DNA from 4 places in the Pseudomonas sp. 5Vm1k genome. Region 3 is predicted to be linked to each of the others. Evidence: predicted binding sites of a transcription regulator. Region 3 holds the regulator's gene; each other region holds the start of a gene.
What was found. The regulator FliA, encoded in region 3, starts transcription of late flagellar genes. The targets are predictions, from matches to a motif close to CTAAAGTTTNNNNNNNNNNNGCCGNTAA.
Positions count from the first base shown of each region.

Region 1: ACWIKB_RS14885 (flagellar protein MotY) is a predicted target of FliA. The motif match lies at 1,421-1,448, and genes of this name have one in related genera.
Region 2: motA (flagellar motor stator protein MotA) is a predicted target of FliA. The motif match lies at 1,683-1,710, and genes of this name have one in related genera.
Region 4: ACWIKB_RS03880 (methyl-accepting chemotaxis protein) is a predicted target of FliA. The motif match lies at 2,014-2,041, and genes of this name have one in related genera.

Region 1 is NZ_JBSPCZ010000006.1:326,841-330,364, reverse strand. Features, by position in the region: gene rnt (ribonuclease T) at 1-311, opposite strand, end outside; gene pyrC (dihydroorotase) at 308-1,354, opposite strand; gene ACWIKB_RS14885 (flagellar protein MotY) at 1,512-2,420, shown strand; gene ACWIKB_RS14880 (argininosuccinate synthase) at 2,550-3,524, shown strand, end outside.
Region 2 is NZ_JBSPCZ010000004.1:213,438-216,961, forward strand. Features, by position in the region: gene motB (flagellar motor protein MotB) at 1-759, opposite strand, end outside; gene motA (flagellar motor stator protein MotA) at 763-1,614, opposite strand; gene ACWIKB_RS10165 (HDOD domain-containing protein) at 1,781-3,319, shown strand; gene ACWIKB_RS10170 (rhodanese-like domain-containing protein) at 3,362-3,524, shown strand, end outside.
Region 3 is NZ_JBSPCZ010000005.1:131,644-135,167, reverse strand. Features, by position in the region: gene ACWIKB_RS11990 (chemotaxis protein CheA) at 1-318, opposite strand, end outside; gene ACWIKB_RS11985 (protein phosphatase CheZ) at 372-1,160, opposite strand; gene ACWIKB_RS11980 (chemotaxis response regulator CheY) at 1,183-1,554, opposite strand; gene fliA (RNA polymerase sigma factor FliA) at 1,723-2,463, opposite strand; gene fleN (flagellar synthesis regulator FleN) at 2,460-3,290, opposite strand; gene flhF (flagellar biosynthesis protein FlhF) at 3,407-3,524, opposite strand, start outside.
Region 4 is NZ_JBSPCZ010000002.1:7,696-11,219, reverse strand. Features, by position in the region: gene ACWIKB_RS03900 (LysR substrate-binding domain-containing protein) at 1-269, shown strand, start outside; gene ACWIKB_RS03895 (MmcQ/YjbR family DNA-binding protein) at 266-625, shown strand; gene ACWIKB_RS03890 (DUF1294 domain-containing protein) at 622-1,050, opposite strand; gene ACWIKB_RS03885 (undecaprenyl-diphosphate phosphatase) at 1,047-1,877, opposite strand; gene ACWIKB_RS03880 (methyl-accepting chemotaxis protein) at 2,169-3,524, shown strand, end outside.

The DNA of each region.
Region 1 (3,524 bases), on a different contig from region 3:
CTCACCGCCATGCGCAGCGGGTGATCGAGCTTGATCCCGGTGAATTCCAGGGCGGCTGCTTCGATGTTCGCGCCTTCAAACGGTTCTACGCGAAAGAAGTAGGTGTGATCGGGGTAAACAAACCCTTTTTCATCCATGGCGATGGTGGTCGCGGCAATTTCCAGCAGGGCGTCGGTGGCCGAGTTGAAACCACCGGTTTCTACGTCGACGACAACCGGCAGGTAGCCACGGAATCTGGCAGCCATCGGATGACGAGGACCGCCTCCGCCGCCTTGACCGTCCTGTTCGTCGTCGAAATGGTCTTCACTCACGCGTGTTCCTCCAGCAGGCGCCAGCGCAGTTTTTCACCGGCGCGCAGCGGGATTACGGTCAGCTCGCCAAATGGCAGGCTGGTTGGGGCGGTCCACTCTTCGCGGACCAGGGTAATGCGATCGGTGTTCACCGGCAGGCCATAGAAGCGCGGGCCGTTGAGGCTGGCGAAGGCTTCAAGCTTGTCCAGCGCATTGCGCTGTTCAAAGGCCTCGGCGTACATCTCGATCGCAGCATAAGCGGTGTAGCAACCGGCACAGCCGCAAGCGGCTTCTTTTGCATGCTGGGCATGCGGCGCCGAGTCGGTGCCGAGGAAGAACTTCTCGCTGCCACTGGTGGCGGCGTCGAGCAGGGCTTCCTGGTGCGTGTTGCGCTTGAGAATCGGCAGGCAGTAGAAGTGCGGCCGAATTCCGCCCACCAGCATGTGGTTGCGGTTGTACAGCAGGTGATGGGCGGTGATGGTTGCGCCAACGTTGGCCGGGGCCGCGTTGACGAACTGCACGGCATCGGCGGTGGTGATGTGTTCGAACACCACTTTGAGCGTCGGGAAACGCTCGACCACACGACGCATGTGCTCATCGATGAAGATCTTTTCGCGATCGAACACGTCGACATCGCCACGGGTGACTTCACCGTGGATCAACAACGGCATCCCGACTTCGGCCATGGCCTCGATCGCCGGGAAAATCTTGTCGATGCTGGTGACGCCAGAATCCGAGTTGGTGGTGGCGCCGGCCGGGTACAGCTTGGCGGCGTGAACGAAACCGCTGGCCTTGGCCTCACGAATTTCTTCGGGCTGGGTACGGTCGGTCAGGTACAGCACCATCAACGGCTCGAAACGACTGCCGGCCGGGCGTGCAGCGAGAATCCGCTGGCGATAGCCGTCGGCTTCAGCGGCGTTGCGCACCGGAGGTACCAGGTTGGGCATGATGATGGCGCGACCAAAGGTGCGCGCAACATCCGCAACGGTATTGGACAAAACAGCACCATCGCGAAGATGAATATGCCAGTCGTCGGGACGCAGCAGGGTCAGGCGGTCGGACATGAGGGGATTCCAGGCGGGTCAAACTGAGGGGAATGCTACCGGAAAAGACTCTCTCAGGCACTCGCTATCAAGTTTTGCAGCAAGCTTCCGATATCCATTAGGTATGCCGTAAACGTATGTGTCGGTCTTTTTGTAGTAGAAGCCAGTGGAGCCTCCCGTGCGCCAGCGTTATTTAGCCTTGCTCAGTGTGTTTGCCAGCCTTCCCGCGATGGCGCTCACTTTCCAGACCCGTCTGGAGAACATTGAGTGGATGGTCGAAGGGGATAAGTTCGAATGCCGCCTGACCCAGCCGATTACCGATTTCGGTTCGGGCGAGTTCGTGCGTCGTGCGGGTGAGCAGGCGATCTTTCGTCTCAAAGCCTACAACTCGATGATCGGCGGCGGTTCGGCGACCTTGCTGGCGGCGGCTGCGCCATGGCAGCCAGGGCGTGGGGACATTAATCTGGGCTCGGTAAACATTGGCAGCGGCAACGTACTGTTCAACAGTTCGCAAGTGCAGGCCGGGCGCCTGATCAGTGGTTTGATGGACGGTCGCAGCCCGGTGATCCGGCGTGCTTCGGGCGACGGCCGGGTGTCTGAGGTTCGTCTGCTGCCGGTCAAGTTCAGCAAGGCCTTCAATGATTATCAGGGCTGTGTGGCCAAACTGTTGCCCCAGAACTTCGAACAGGTGAAGCAATCCGAAGTCGGTTTCCCCGGCGAAGGCGTCGATCTGGATCCTCAAGCCAAGGCCAAGTTGCAGGTCATGCTGGAATTCATGAAGGCCGACCCGACGGTCAATCACATCGAGCTCGACGGTCACTCCGACAACAGTGGCAATCGCCTGACCAACCGTGAACTGTCACGCCGCCGGGCGTTGGCGGTGATGGACTTCTTCAAGGCCAATGGCGTCCAGGAATCGCAGATCACCATGCGTTTCCACGGTGAGCGCTACCCGCTGGCACCGAACACCAATGCGGCCAACCGGGCCAAAAACCGCCGGGTTGCGGTGCGCCTCGAACGTGTTGCTCCGACCGAAAAACCGGCCCCGCAATCCGCCTCTGCCGCAAGCGCTGCGGCGACCTCCTGAACCTGTTGTGTTCGTCGCGAGCTCGACAGAATCTGTCGCTTCGTCGTCATAAGCTGTCGCGGTACTGTAAATTATTTTGTATGAGCGGTAGACTTCACGGCTTTCCGTAGAACCCCGTGGAGTGATGGCATGGCGGACGTAAACAAGGTCGTTCTGGCGTATTCCGGCGGCCTGGACACTTCGGTGATCCTCAAGTGGCTGCAGGATACTTATAACTGTGAAGTAGTGACCTTCACCGCTGACCTGGGTCAGGGCGAAGAGGTCGAACCGGCCCGCGCCAAGGCTCAGGCCATGGGCGTAAAAGAAATCTACATCGACGATCTGCGCGAAGAATTCGTGCGTGATTTCGTGTTCCCGATGTTCCGCGCCAACACCGTTTACGAAGGTGAGTACCTGCTGGGTACCTCCATCGCTCGTCCGTTGATCGCCAAACGCCTGATCGAAATCGCCAACGAAACCGGCGCTGACGCCATTTCCCACGGCGCCACCGGTAAGGGCAACGACCAGGTTCGTTTCGAGCTGGGCGCTTACGCACTCAAGCCAGGCGTGAAAGTGATCGCCCCTTGGCGCGAGTGGGATCTGCTCTCCCGTGAAAAGCTGATGGATTACGCTGAAAAGCACAACATCCCGATCGAGCGCCACGGCAAGAAGAAATCCCCGTACTCGATGGATGCCAACTTGCTGCACATCTCCTATGAAGGCGGCGTGCTGGAAGACACCTGGACCGAGCACGAAGAAGACATGTGGAAATGGACCGTCTCCCCGGAGAACGCTCCTGACAAGGCTCAGTACCTCGAACTGACCTACCGCAACGGCGACATCGTTGCACTGGACGGCGTCGAAATGACCCCGGCCACCGTGCTGGCGACCCTGAACCGTATCGGTGGTGAACACGGTATCGGCCGTCTGGACATCGTCGAAAACCGCTACGTGGGCATGAAGTCCCGTGGCTGCTACGAAACTCCTGGCGGCACCATCATGCTGCGCGCTCACCGTGCGATCGAATCGATCACCCTGGACCGCGAAGTGGCTCACCTCAAAGACGAGCTGATGCCTAAATACGCCAGCCTGATCTACACCGGTTACTGGTGGAGCCCTGAGCGT
Region 2 (3,524 bases), on a different contig from region 3:
ATCGAACAACGCCGACGAGGCATAACCGACAACCCGCGCCACTTGCGATTCCGGGTAGCTACCGGCGACCAATGCACGGCGGGCGGCGTTGGCACGGTTGGCCGACAATTCCCAGTTACCGAAATCGCCGGTGCCCGAGTACGGCTTGGCGTCGGTGTGACCGCTGATGCTGATCTTGTTCGGCACCGCTTTGATGGTGTCAGCCATGGCCAGCAGGATGTCTTCGAAGTACGGCTTCAGACGCGCACTGCCCGAGTCGAACATCGGCCGGTTGTCCGCGTCCATGATCTGAATGCGCAAACCGTTCGGTGTGATTTCGAACAGAATCTGGTCCTTGAACTTCTGCAACTGCGGGTTCTCATCGACCTTGTTCTGCAGTTCTTGCAGCAACAGTTCCAGGCGTTCTTTCTCGACCTGTTCGGCCATGCCTTCGACCTGATCGGTATCGACGGTGACCTTGTCCGGTTGCGGCTGGGATTTCACCTCGGGGTTGAGGGTGTTTTCCGGTGCCAGGGTCGGTGTGCCGCCCAGATCAATGATGTACGGCGTGCCGCTTTCGGAGAAGCCGACCGGGTCTTTGAAGTAACCGGCAATGGCGATCTTCTGTTCTGGCGTGGCGGTGGACAGCAGCCACAACACCAGGAAGAACGCCATCATCGCCGTCGCGAAGTCAGCGAAGGCGATTTTCCAGGCGCCCCCGTGATGCCCGCCGGCAATGCGCTTGACGCGCTTGATGATTATCGGCTGATTATTTTCCATGACTTAGCGACCGCGAACCGCTTGTTCCAGCTCAGCGAAGCTAGGACGGTGCGCCGGGTACAGAACCTTGCGCCCGAACTCCACCGCCAGCGAAGGCGGCATGCCGGAAGCCGACGCCACCAACGAGGCCTTGATGGCTTCGTAGACGTTCAGTTCTTCCTTGGCATCGTGGGCCAGGGAATGCGCCAGCGGGCCGAAGAAACCGTAGGCCGCGAGAATACCGAAGAAGGTACCAACCAGTGCCGCACCGACGTGCAAGCCGATGGATTTCTGGTCGCCCTCGCCCAGGGAGGCCATGGTCACCACGATACCGAGTACCGCCGCGACGATACCGAAACCCGGCATGGCGTCGGCGATGCCGTTCACCGCGTGGGACGGGTGCTCCAGGTCTTCCTTGAGGCTGTAGAGTTCCATGTCGAACAGGCCTTCCAGCTCATGGGGAGCCATGTTGCCGGAGGACATGATGCGCAGGTAATCGCAGATGAACGCGGTCATGCGCTCGTCTTTCAAAACCGCTGGGTACTTGGCAAAAATCGGGCTCGCAGAGGCATCTTCGATGTCGCCTTCGATGGCCATCATGCCTTCGCGGCGGCTCTTGTTGAGGATCTCGTAGATCAGGCCCAGCACTTCAAGGTAGAAGGTGTGGGTGAAGCGCGAACTGAACATGCCCAAGGATTTCTTGAGCACGTGCATGGTCATGTAACCGGGGTTGGCCTGCAGGAATGCGCCAAGGGCCGCACCACCGATGATCATCACCTCGAAGGGCTGAATCAGGGCGGCAATTTTGCCATGGGAGAGCACGTATCCGCCGAGCACGCTCGCGAATACGACGATGATGCCGATTAATTTAGCCATAGGTAGGAGAGCACTTACTGAGTCGGGTTCAAGGTCATATTCGGAAGTTAAAAAATCTCTTCTTCTACTTATCGGCAAAACTGCGCCAGACTATAGCCAGTTCAGGCGAAAAGCCAATTTAGCCCGCGCCGGGCGTGTTTACAGCCAATGATGATCCCGTCCAGCCATGGCTAACGAAACGAACGTTCCAACTCCAAAACCGACCACTCTCGAAGGCTGGGTCAAGCTTCTCGATGGCGTGCGCCTGCCGGTTCCGCAAGAGAGTCATGACCGCGTCTGCTCAGCCATTCGCAATAACCGCAGCTCGCTGCGCGACATTGCCGAATTGATGCAGGAAAGCCCGGCCCTGGCCTTGAGCGTGATTCGCGAAGCCAACCGCCACACCCACGGCAGCATGACCGAGCCTGCGGAAAACCTCGACGTGGCGCTCAATCGCCTCGGGTTGAAACGCACCGAAGAACTGCTCGCGCGTCTGCCCGCCGAACCTCAGTCCGAAATCCCGACAGCCCTGCGCCAGTTGCAACTGATCAGCCAGCACGCGACGCAACAGGCCAACGGTTTTTTCGCCAATCGCCTGGCGCGACTGTGGCAGGACATTCACTGGGGCAGCCTGCTGTTTCTCTCGCCGCTGTGGCCGATGGCACTGACTCATCCGCACTTGCTCGAAGAATGGGAACTGCGGGTCATCCATAAAGGTGAGTCGGCGCGCAAAGTTGAAAAGCAGTTGTTCGGCGTACGCCTGCTGGACATCTGCCTGGCACTGGTGGACATCTGGCGGTTGCCGATCTGGGTGCAGCAGGGTTATCGCCTGCTGTTGAACGAGCAGCGGGAGCTGGTGAAAGTCCTGCGCATTGCCCGGGACAGCGATCACCCGCTGCGCCAGCAGAACCGCCTCGACGACGATCCGACACTGCGCCGCTGGCTCAACCAACCGGCCAACACCGTGCTACTGGCCAACGGTCTGGCGCTGTCGGCGCAACAGGCCTGGGACTGCCCGCACAGTCAGCGCTGGCAATACCTGACCAGCCTTTACCTGCAAATATCGATGGATGAGGTGCAGCAACAGTTGCACCAACAGGCCGCCAACAGCGCCCGTCAACACGCCATGCCCGACCTCTGGCACCCGGCGGTTTCGCTGCTTTGGCCGTGGGGCATGAACCGGGTCCACGCCGGTTTGCTGCCAGCCCCGGCACCAACCGCTGAAGACCTGACCAAGTGGCGCAAACAATGCGCCGAACTGCTGGTGGAGCCGAGTCGTTTCACCAACGCGATGCATCTGACCACTTCGGCGCGGGATGCGCTGGTTGCCTGCGGCATGCGTCGGGTGATGATCCTGATGGCCGACCGCACCCACGCCAATCTGCGGGTGCACCAGACCGCCGGATTGCCGAAAGAAGCCGCCGGCCTGAATTTTTTGGTCAGCCAGAGCAGCGTGCTGCAACGCTTGCTCTCGCAACAGGCCCAGGTGCGTATTACGCCAGCCAACAATGCCCAGTTTTCGGCTCTGCTGCCGGCCAGCCTGCGCGCGCAGTTTGGTGGCGAACACCTGTTGCTGCGCTCACTGGTCAACAATGGCCGGGTGATCATGGTCGTTGTGGCGGACCAGGGCGGCGGGCCGTTCTCGGAAATCACCGTGCAAGCCTTCGGTAAAACCGGGCAGTGCATTGAAAAAGCGCTGCATAGCTTTAGCACCCGCGGCCAATAAGGCTGCGCTACAATCCCTCCCTTTGTGCTCTGGAGACCTCACATGTCTGACTTCTCTGGCTTGCCGCTGGTGATCGAGCCGAGCGACTTGCTCCCGCGTCTCGACTCCCGCGAACTGATTCTGGTGGACCTGACCAGCAGCGCCCGCTATGCCGAAGGGCATCTGCCCGGTGCGCGTTTTGTCGATCCGAAACGCACGCAACTGG
Region 3 (3,524 bases):
GACTTCGGTGAACATGCCGTTCACCGCATCCAGCGCTTCGAGAACCACGTCCATCAGTTCCGAGTCGACGCGTCGTTCACCCTTGCGCAGGATGTCGAACACGTTCTCGGCGATGTGACAGCACTCCACCAGTTCATTGAGCTGGAGGAAGCCGGCGCCCCCTTTTACAGTGTGAAAACCGCGAAAAATTGCATTGAGCAAGTCCGCATCATCAGGTCGGCTTTCCAGCTCGACCAGCTGTTCGGACAGTTGCTCTAGAATCTCGCCGGCCTCAACCAGGAAATCCTGAAGGATCTCTTCATCGGCGCCGAAGCTCATTAAGGGGGTGCTCCTAAGGTCTAAAAACCTAAAAAACCTAAAATTCTAAAACTCTAAAATCCCAGGCTGGATAACAAATCGTCCACATCGTCCTGACCGGACACAACATCTTCTCTTTTATCGGCATGAATCTGCGGACCTTCACCCTGCGAGAGATGTTTTTGCGGATCTTTTTCAGCCAGCATCGCTTCACGGTCATGTTCGATACCCGCAAAGCGGTCTACCTGACTGGCCATGAGCACGAGCTTGAGCAGGTTGCTTTCAACTTCGGTGACCAATTGGGTCACGCGCTTGATCACTTGACCGGTGAGGTCCTGGTAATCCTGAGCCAGCAGAATGTCGTTCAGGTTGCTCGACACCGTGCGATTGTCTTCGCTGCTGCGTGTCAGGAAACCGTCGACCCGCCGCGCCAGCTCGCGAAACTCTTCAGCCCCGACTTCGCGACGCATGAACCGTCCCCAGTCGGTGCTCAACGCCTGGGCTTCCTGGCTCAGGCCATTGACCAGCGGTGTGGCGTTTTCCACCAGGTCCATGGTGCGGTTGGCAGCGGCCTCGGTGAGCTTGACCACATAACCCAGACGCTCGGTGGCGTCCGTGATCTGCGAGACTTCCTCGGCTTGCGGCATGTTTGGGTCAATCTGGAAATTGACGATCGCGCTATGCAGCTCACGAGTGAGCTTGCCCACTTCCTGGTACAGGCCGCGGTCACGGGTCTGGTTGAGCTCATGGATCAGTTGCACAGCGTCGCCGAACCTGCCTTTTTCAAGGCTTTCGACCAATTCGACCGCATGTTTTTTCAGGGTCGATTCAAAATCGCCCTGTGAAGATTCGTTATGCTCCATAGCTCCCCCGTGGCGCAGTTGCTCAACCGATGCGTTCGAAAATCTTCTCGATTTTTTCTTTCAACGCCTGGGCCGTGAAGGGTTTGACCACATAGCCGTTAACACCGGCCTGGGCCGCTTCGATGATCTGTTCGCGCTTGGCTTCAGCGGTCACCATCAGCACTGGCAAGTGCTTGAGTTTTTCATCGGCGCGCACGTGGCGCAGCAGGTCGATACCGGTCATGCCAGGCATGTTCCAGTCTGTTACCAGAAAGTCGATGCTGCCGCTGTTGAGAACCGGAATGGCAGTAGTGCCATCGTCAGCCTCGACCGTGTTGGTGAACCCAAGGTCACGCAACAGGTTTTTAATGATCCGCCGCATCGTTGAGAAGTCATCAACGATGAGGATTTTCATGTTCTTGTCCAATTCGACCTCCAAGCAGTCTTAAACGCGCCCAGCACCTGGACGCGCCATTTCAATCAATCCGGCAAAGCACTCAAATGACTGTCTGGAGCACAACAGATCGAGACCGCTGCAGTTCAACACCACACCAGCCTCGTTCGCAGTGTCCCCACACTGCCTTCAGCGCGCTCGCCACTCCCCCAAACGCCCCCGCAAACGGGCCGCGCACTGGCTGTGTAACTGGCTGACACGCGATTCACTGACGCCAAGGACTTCACCGATTTCCTTGAGGTTCAGCTCTTCGTCGTAGTACAGCGCCAACACCAGTCGCTCACGCTCCGGCAAATTGGCAATCGCGTCCGCCAATGCAGCCTGGAAGCGTTCATCTTCCAGATCGCGTGACGGCTCCAGATGAGCACTGGCGCCATCCTCGTGCAGCCCTTCGTGTTCGCCGTCCTGCAAAAGGTCGTCGAAACTGAACAGGCGGCTGCCCAAGGTATCGTTCAAAATCCCGTAATAATCGTCGAGACTCAATTGGAGTTCGGCCGCAACCTCGTGATCTTTAGCATCACGGCCGGTTTTAGCTTCAATCGAGCGAATTGCGTCGCTGACCATGCGGGTATTGCGGTGGACCGAACGTGGTGCCCAGTCCCCCTTGCGTACTTCATCGAGCATCGCGCCACGGATTCGAATGCCCGCGTACGTTTCGAAACTCGCGCCTTTGCTGGCGTCGTATTTGGTCGACACTTCAAGCAGGCCAATCATCCCGGCCTGGATCAGGTCTTCCACCTGGACACTGGCCGGCAAACGCGCCAGCAAGTGGTAAGCAATGCGTTTGACCAGTGGCGCGTAACGCTCGATCAGCTCGTATTGCGCATCACGTGCCGATTTCTTGTAGAGGTTGTAGCCACTGGCTGTCATAGGACGGGTCCTGCGGTCTGTTGCACGAGACGCTCGACGAAAAATTCCAGGTGCCCGCGCGGGTTCGCCGGCAGCGGCCAGGTGTCGACCTTCTGCGCAATCGCCTTGAACGCCAGGGCGCACTTGGAGCGTGGAAAGGCTTCGTAGACGGCGCGTTGCTTCTGCACGGCCTTGCGCACGCTTTCGTCATAAGGCACGGCGCCGACGTATTGTAAGGCGACGTCGAGGAAGCGGTCTGTGACCTTGGTCAACTTGGCGAACAGGTTGCGACCTTCTTGCGGGCTCTGGGCCATGTTGGCCAGGACGCGGAAGCGGTTCATGCCGTAATCGCGGTTCAGCAACTTGATCAGGGCATAGGCGTCAGTGATGGAGGTCGGCTCGTCGCAGACCACCAGCAACACTTCCTGGGCGGCGCGGACAAAACTGACTACCGAGTCACCAATACCCGCAGCGGTGTCGATCACCAATACGTCGAGGTTGTCGCCGATATCGCTGAAAGCCTGGATCAGGCCGGCGTGTTGGGCCGGGCTCAGATGAACCATGCTCTGGGTGCCGGACGCGGCCGGGACGATACGAATACCGCCGGGGCCCTGCAACAGAACGTCGCGCAGCTCGCAGCGGCCTTCGATAACGTCGGCCAGGGTACGTTTGGGAGTCAGTCCCAGCAGAACGTCGACGTTCGCCAGCCCCAGATCGGCATCCAGCAGCATGACGCGCCGGCCGAGCTCAGCTAGAGCCAGGGACAAGTTCACTGACACGTTAGTCTTCCCGACGCCACCTTTGCCGCCGGTCACCGCGATCACCTGTACGGGATGCATGCTGCCCATGTTATTTCTTTACCTTGTCTTGCATAGACGGAGGCCACATTACTGGCTGCGCGTTCATCAACTGAACAATGCATGGCAGACCATCGATGTAGGTACAAAAACTGTTCATTAGTACCTCAGCCAACCTGCTTGGTCGGGCTGTGGTAAATATCAGCGAACATGTCAGCCATGGCTTCTTCGCTGGGTTCTTCCTGCATTTGCACGCTGACCGCGCGACTGACCAACTGGTGACGC
Region 4 (3,524 bases), on a different contig from region 3:
TGGCCCTGGAGGCACGATTGGGTATCGACGACTTTATTGTGCGCCGGACCTGCGCCCTCGCCGGCCAGGGCTTTACGGTTCTGCCGATGATGTACTGCGAAGAGGAAATCGCCGACGGCTCACTGATCCAGTTATTGCCTGACTGGTCATTGCCTGGCGGCTGGCTGCAAGCGGTCTACCCTCATCGGCGCGGGGTGATGCCGGCCGTACGCGCCTGGCTCGACCATTTGATCGAATCATTCAATGCCTGTGGGGACCGATTGATATGAAGGCTGGACGCATGAGCGAAGCGGATGTCGCACAGTTTTGCCTGACGCTGCCCGGTGCGCGGGAGGATTACAAATGGGGTGGCGTGCGGGTGTTTTCGATTGCCGGAAACAAGATGTTTGCGCTGCAGAACCTGCGGGGCGATTCCCTGGCGTTCAAGGTCGACAAGGATCTGTTTCTCGGTCATTGCGACCGACCGGGCATTCACCCGGCGCCATACCTGGCCCGGGCGCAATGGATCATCATGCAGACGCCCTACCCGCTGGGCGCCGAAGAACTGCAAGCCTTGCTGCAACGTTCCCACCAACTGGTGGTGAGCAAATTGCCCAAGCGCACCCAGGTCGGACTGTTGCTCTAGAACAGCGCGAATAGGTGCGCGCCAAGGAACAACTGGTCGATCCAGAACACCTGATGCAGCAGCACGATGAGCCAGAACACCAGTTGAAACGAGACTTTGCGGGTCTTGTGCCGAAACACTTGCTGGGCCAACAACGCGCCCGGCCAGCCACCGGCCAGTTCCACGGCGTGCAAAACGTTTTCCGGGGTGCGCCAGGTATCGGCTCGGGCCTTGCGTTTGTCGCTCCAGTAAAGGAAAAACGCGATCACGCTGACCACTCCGTAAGCGGCCAGCGGAATCACTGACACCCTGCGCAGCCACAACACCAGCGAGCCATACAGCGGCAGCGCGCAGAGGACAGCGAACGCCAGCAGTTTCAAGCGTGGATGCTGGAGTTCGCCCCCGGACTTGCGTCCGGGGTTGTACCGCGCGCCGGAATCACTCATGGCTTGGCAGCGGCCCAATCAACCCAACCGAACTGCCAGGTCGCCAGGATCACCAGACCGAACGCAATGCGATACCAGGCAAACGCCGCATAGCTGTGGCTGGCAATGAACTTGAGCAGTGCCTTGACCGCGATCATCGCGAAGATGAAGGCCGTGATGAAGCCGACGGCAAACACCGGGAAGTCTGCCGGCACGAACAAATGACGGTACTTGAACCCCGAATACACCGCCGCCGCGACCATGGTCGGCATGGCCAGGAAAAACGAGAACTCGGTAGCGGTTTTACGCGACAGCCCGAACAGCAGGCCGCCAATGATCGTCGAGCCGGAACGCGATGTTCCCGGAATCATCGCCAGGCACTGGGCAAAACCGACTTTCAACGCGTCCTGCCAAGTGATCTGGTCGACCGTTTCGGCATGCACTTCATGCTGACGTTTCTCGGCCCACAGCATGATGATCCCGCCCACGACCAACGCAGCTGCCACCGTAATCGGGTTGAACAGGTACTGGTGAATCAAATCGGAAAAAATCACCCCCAAGACCACGGCCGGCATGAAGGCAATCAGCAAGTTGGCGGTAAAGCGACGCGCACTCGGCTGGGTCGGCAAGCCGGTGACCACGTCGAGGATTTTGCGACGAAACTCCCAGACCACCGCAAGGATCGCGCCCAACTGGATGATGATATTGAACGCGATCGCCCGTTCACCACCGAAGTTGAGCAAGTCCGCGACAATTATCTGGTGCCCGGTACTGGAAATGGGCAAAAACTCCGTCAGCCCTTCTACAACTCCAAGAATCAATGCCTGAAAGGCCGTCCAAAGATCCATCAATCCCCCAAAGGCTATGCGTCAAGGCATGCCCCGTTAGTATTTTTAATACGTTCACTGCGCTCAGCGTAGCTGAAGTTCCGCGCGCACAGGATCCCTACGAAACCGTAAAAATCTCGTGAAAAATCAACTTGGATTCAGGTTTTTCCGCGCGAGGCCGAAATCCTATCAGACAAGCTCCGTTTACGCCGCCATGTCATTGGACTTCGGTCTGATATGCCCGATCGGCAAAGTGTGGTTGGATGCTGGCGATCATTTTTTACAAGAAAAAGAATCTGGAGTGACAGCGTTATGAACAGCTTGCGCAGTGTGTCGATCAGCCGACGCTTGTGGCTCATCTTGATCGTGGCCATCGTGATGTTATTGACGTTGGGCATGTTGATGCTCAAACAGATTCACGACGATCTGTATCACGCCAAGGCCCAGAAAACCCAGCATGTGGTGCAGACCGCCAGTGGCATTCTCAACTACTACCATGACTTGGAAACGGCCGGCACTCTGACCCGTGAGGCCGCGCAAAAACAAGCCCTGACGGTGGTTCGCGGCCTGCGCTATGACCAGAACGACTACTTCTGGATCAACGACCTGACGCCGGTGATGATCATGCACCCGGCCAACCCGAAACTCGAAGGCCAGAACCTGTCGGGCATCCGCGACCCGGACGGTTTTGCGCTGTTCAACGAAATGGTGATCATCGCCAAGGCCAAGGGTGCCGGCATGGTTGATTACCGTTGGCCGAAACCGGGCGCCAGTGCGCCGGTGGAAAAAACCTCCTACGTCAAGTTGTTCGAGCCTTGGGGCTGGGTGATCGGTTCGGGCGTGTACATCGATGACATGCAAGCCGAGTTCTACGGCCAAGTCTGGAAAGCCTCGTTTATCGGCGTGGTGATTGCGCTGATCATGGCGCTGCTGGTGATCATGATTGCCCGCAGCATCGTGCGTCCGCTGCAGGAAACCGTGAACGCCATGGCCAACATTGCCAGCGGCGAAAGCGACCTGACCCGCAGCCTTGATACCCATGGCCAGGACGAAGTCACGCAACTGGCGCGACACTTCAACGCCTTCACCGCCAAGTTGCGTCTGGTTATCAGTCAGTTGCAGGTCTCCGCCAGCGCTTTGGGCCAGTCGTCCAGCGACCTGGGCAACGACGCCGTGCAGGCTCAGCAACGCAGTCAACAGCAGTCCCAGCAAATGGAACTGGTGGCGACCGCGATCAACGAAGTGACCTACGGCGTGCAGGATGTGGCCAAGAACGCCGAGCACGCGGCCAGCGAAATGCGTGACGCCGAGTCCCAGGCCCAGCAAGGCCAGGTCAACATTGATGGCAGCTTGCAGCAGATCGATAAACTCTCCGGGACCATCGATCAAGCGGTCGAAGTGATTCGCACCCTGGCCGCCGAAAGCACCCAGATCGGCAGCGTGCTGGAAGTGATCCGCTCGATTGCCGAGCAAACCAACCTGCTGGCGCTCAACGCCGCCATTGAAGCCGCCCGGGCCGGCGAACAAGGTCGCGGCTTTGCGGTGGTGGCCGATGAGGTACGTTTGCTCGCGCAGCGCACCCAGAAGTCCACAGCGGAAATCCAGGCAATGATCGAACGCCTGCAAAACCATTCCGAAGCGGCGGTCAAGGTGATCGGCGACAGCAGC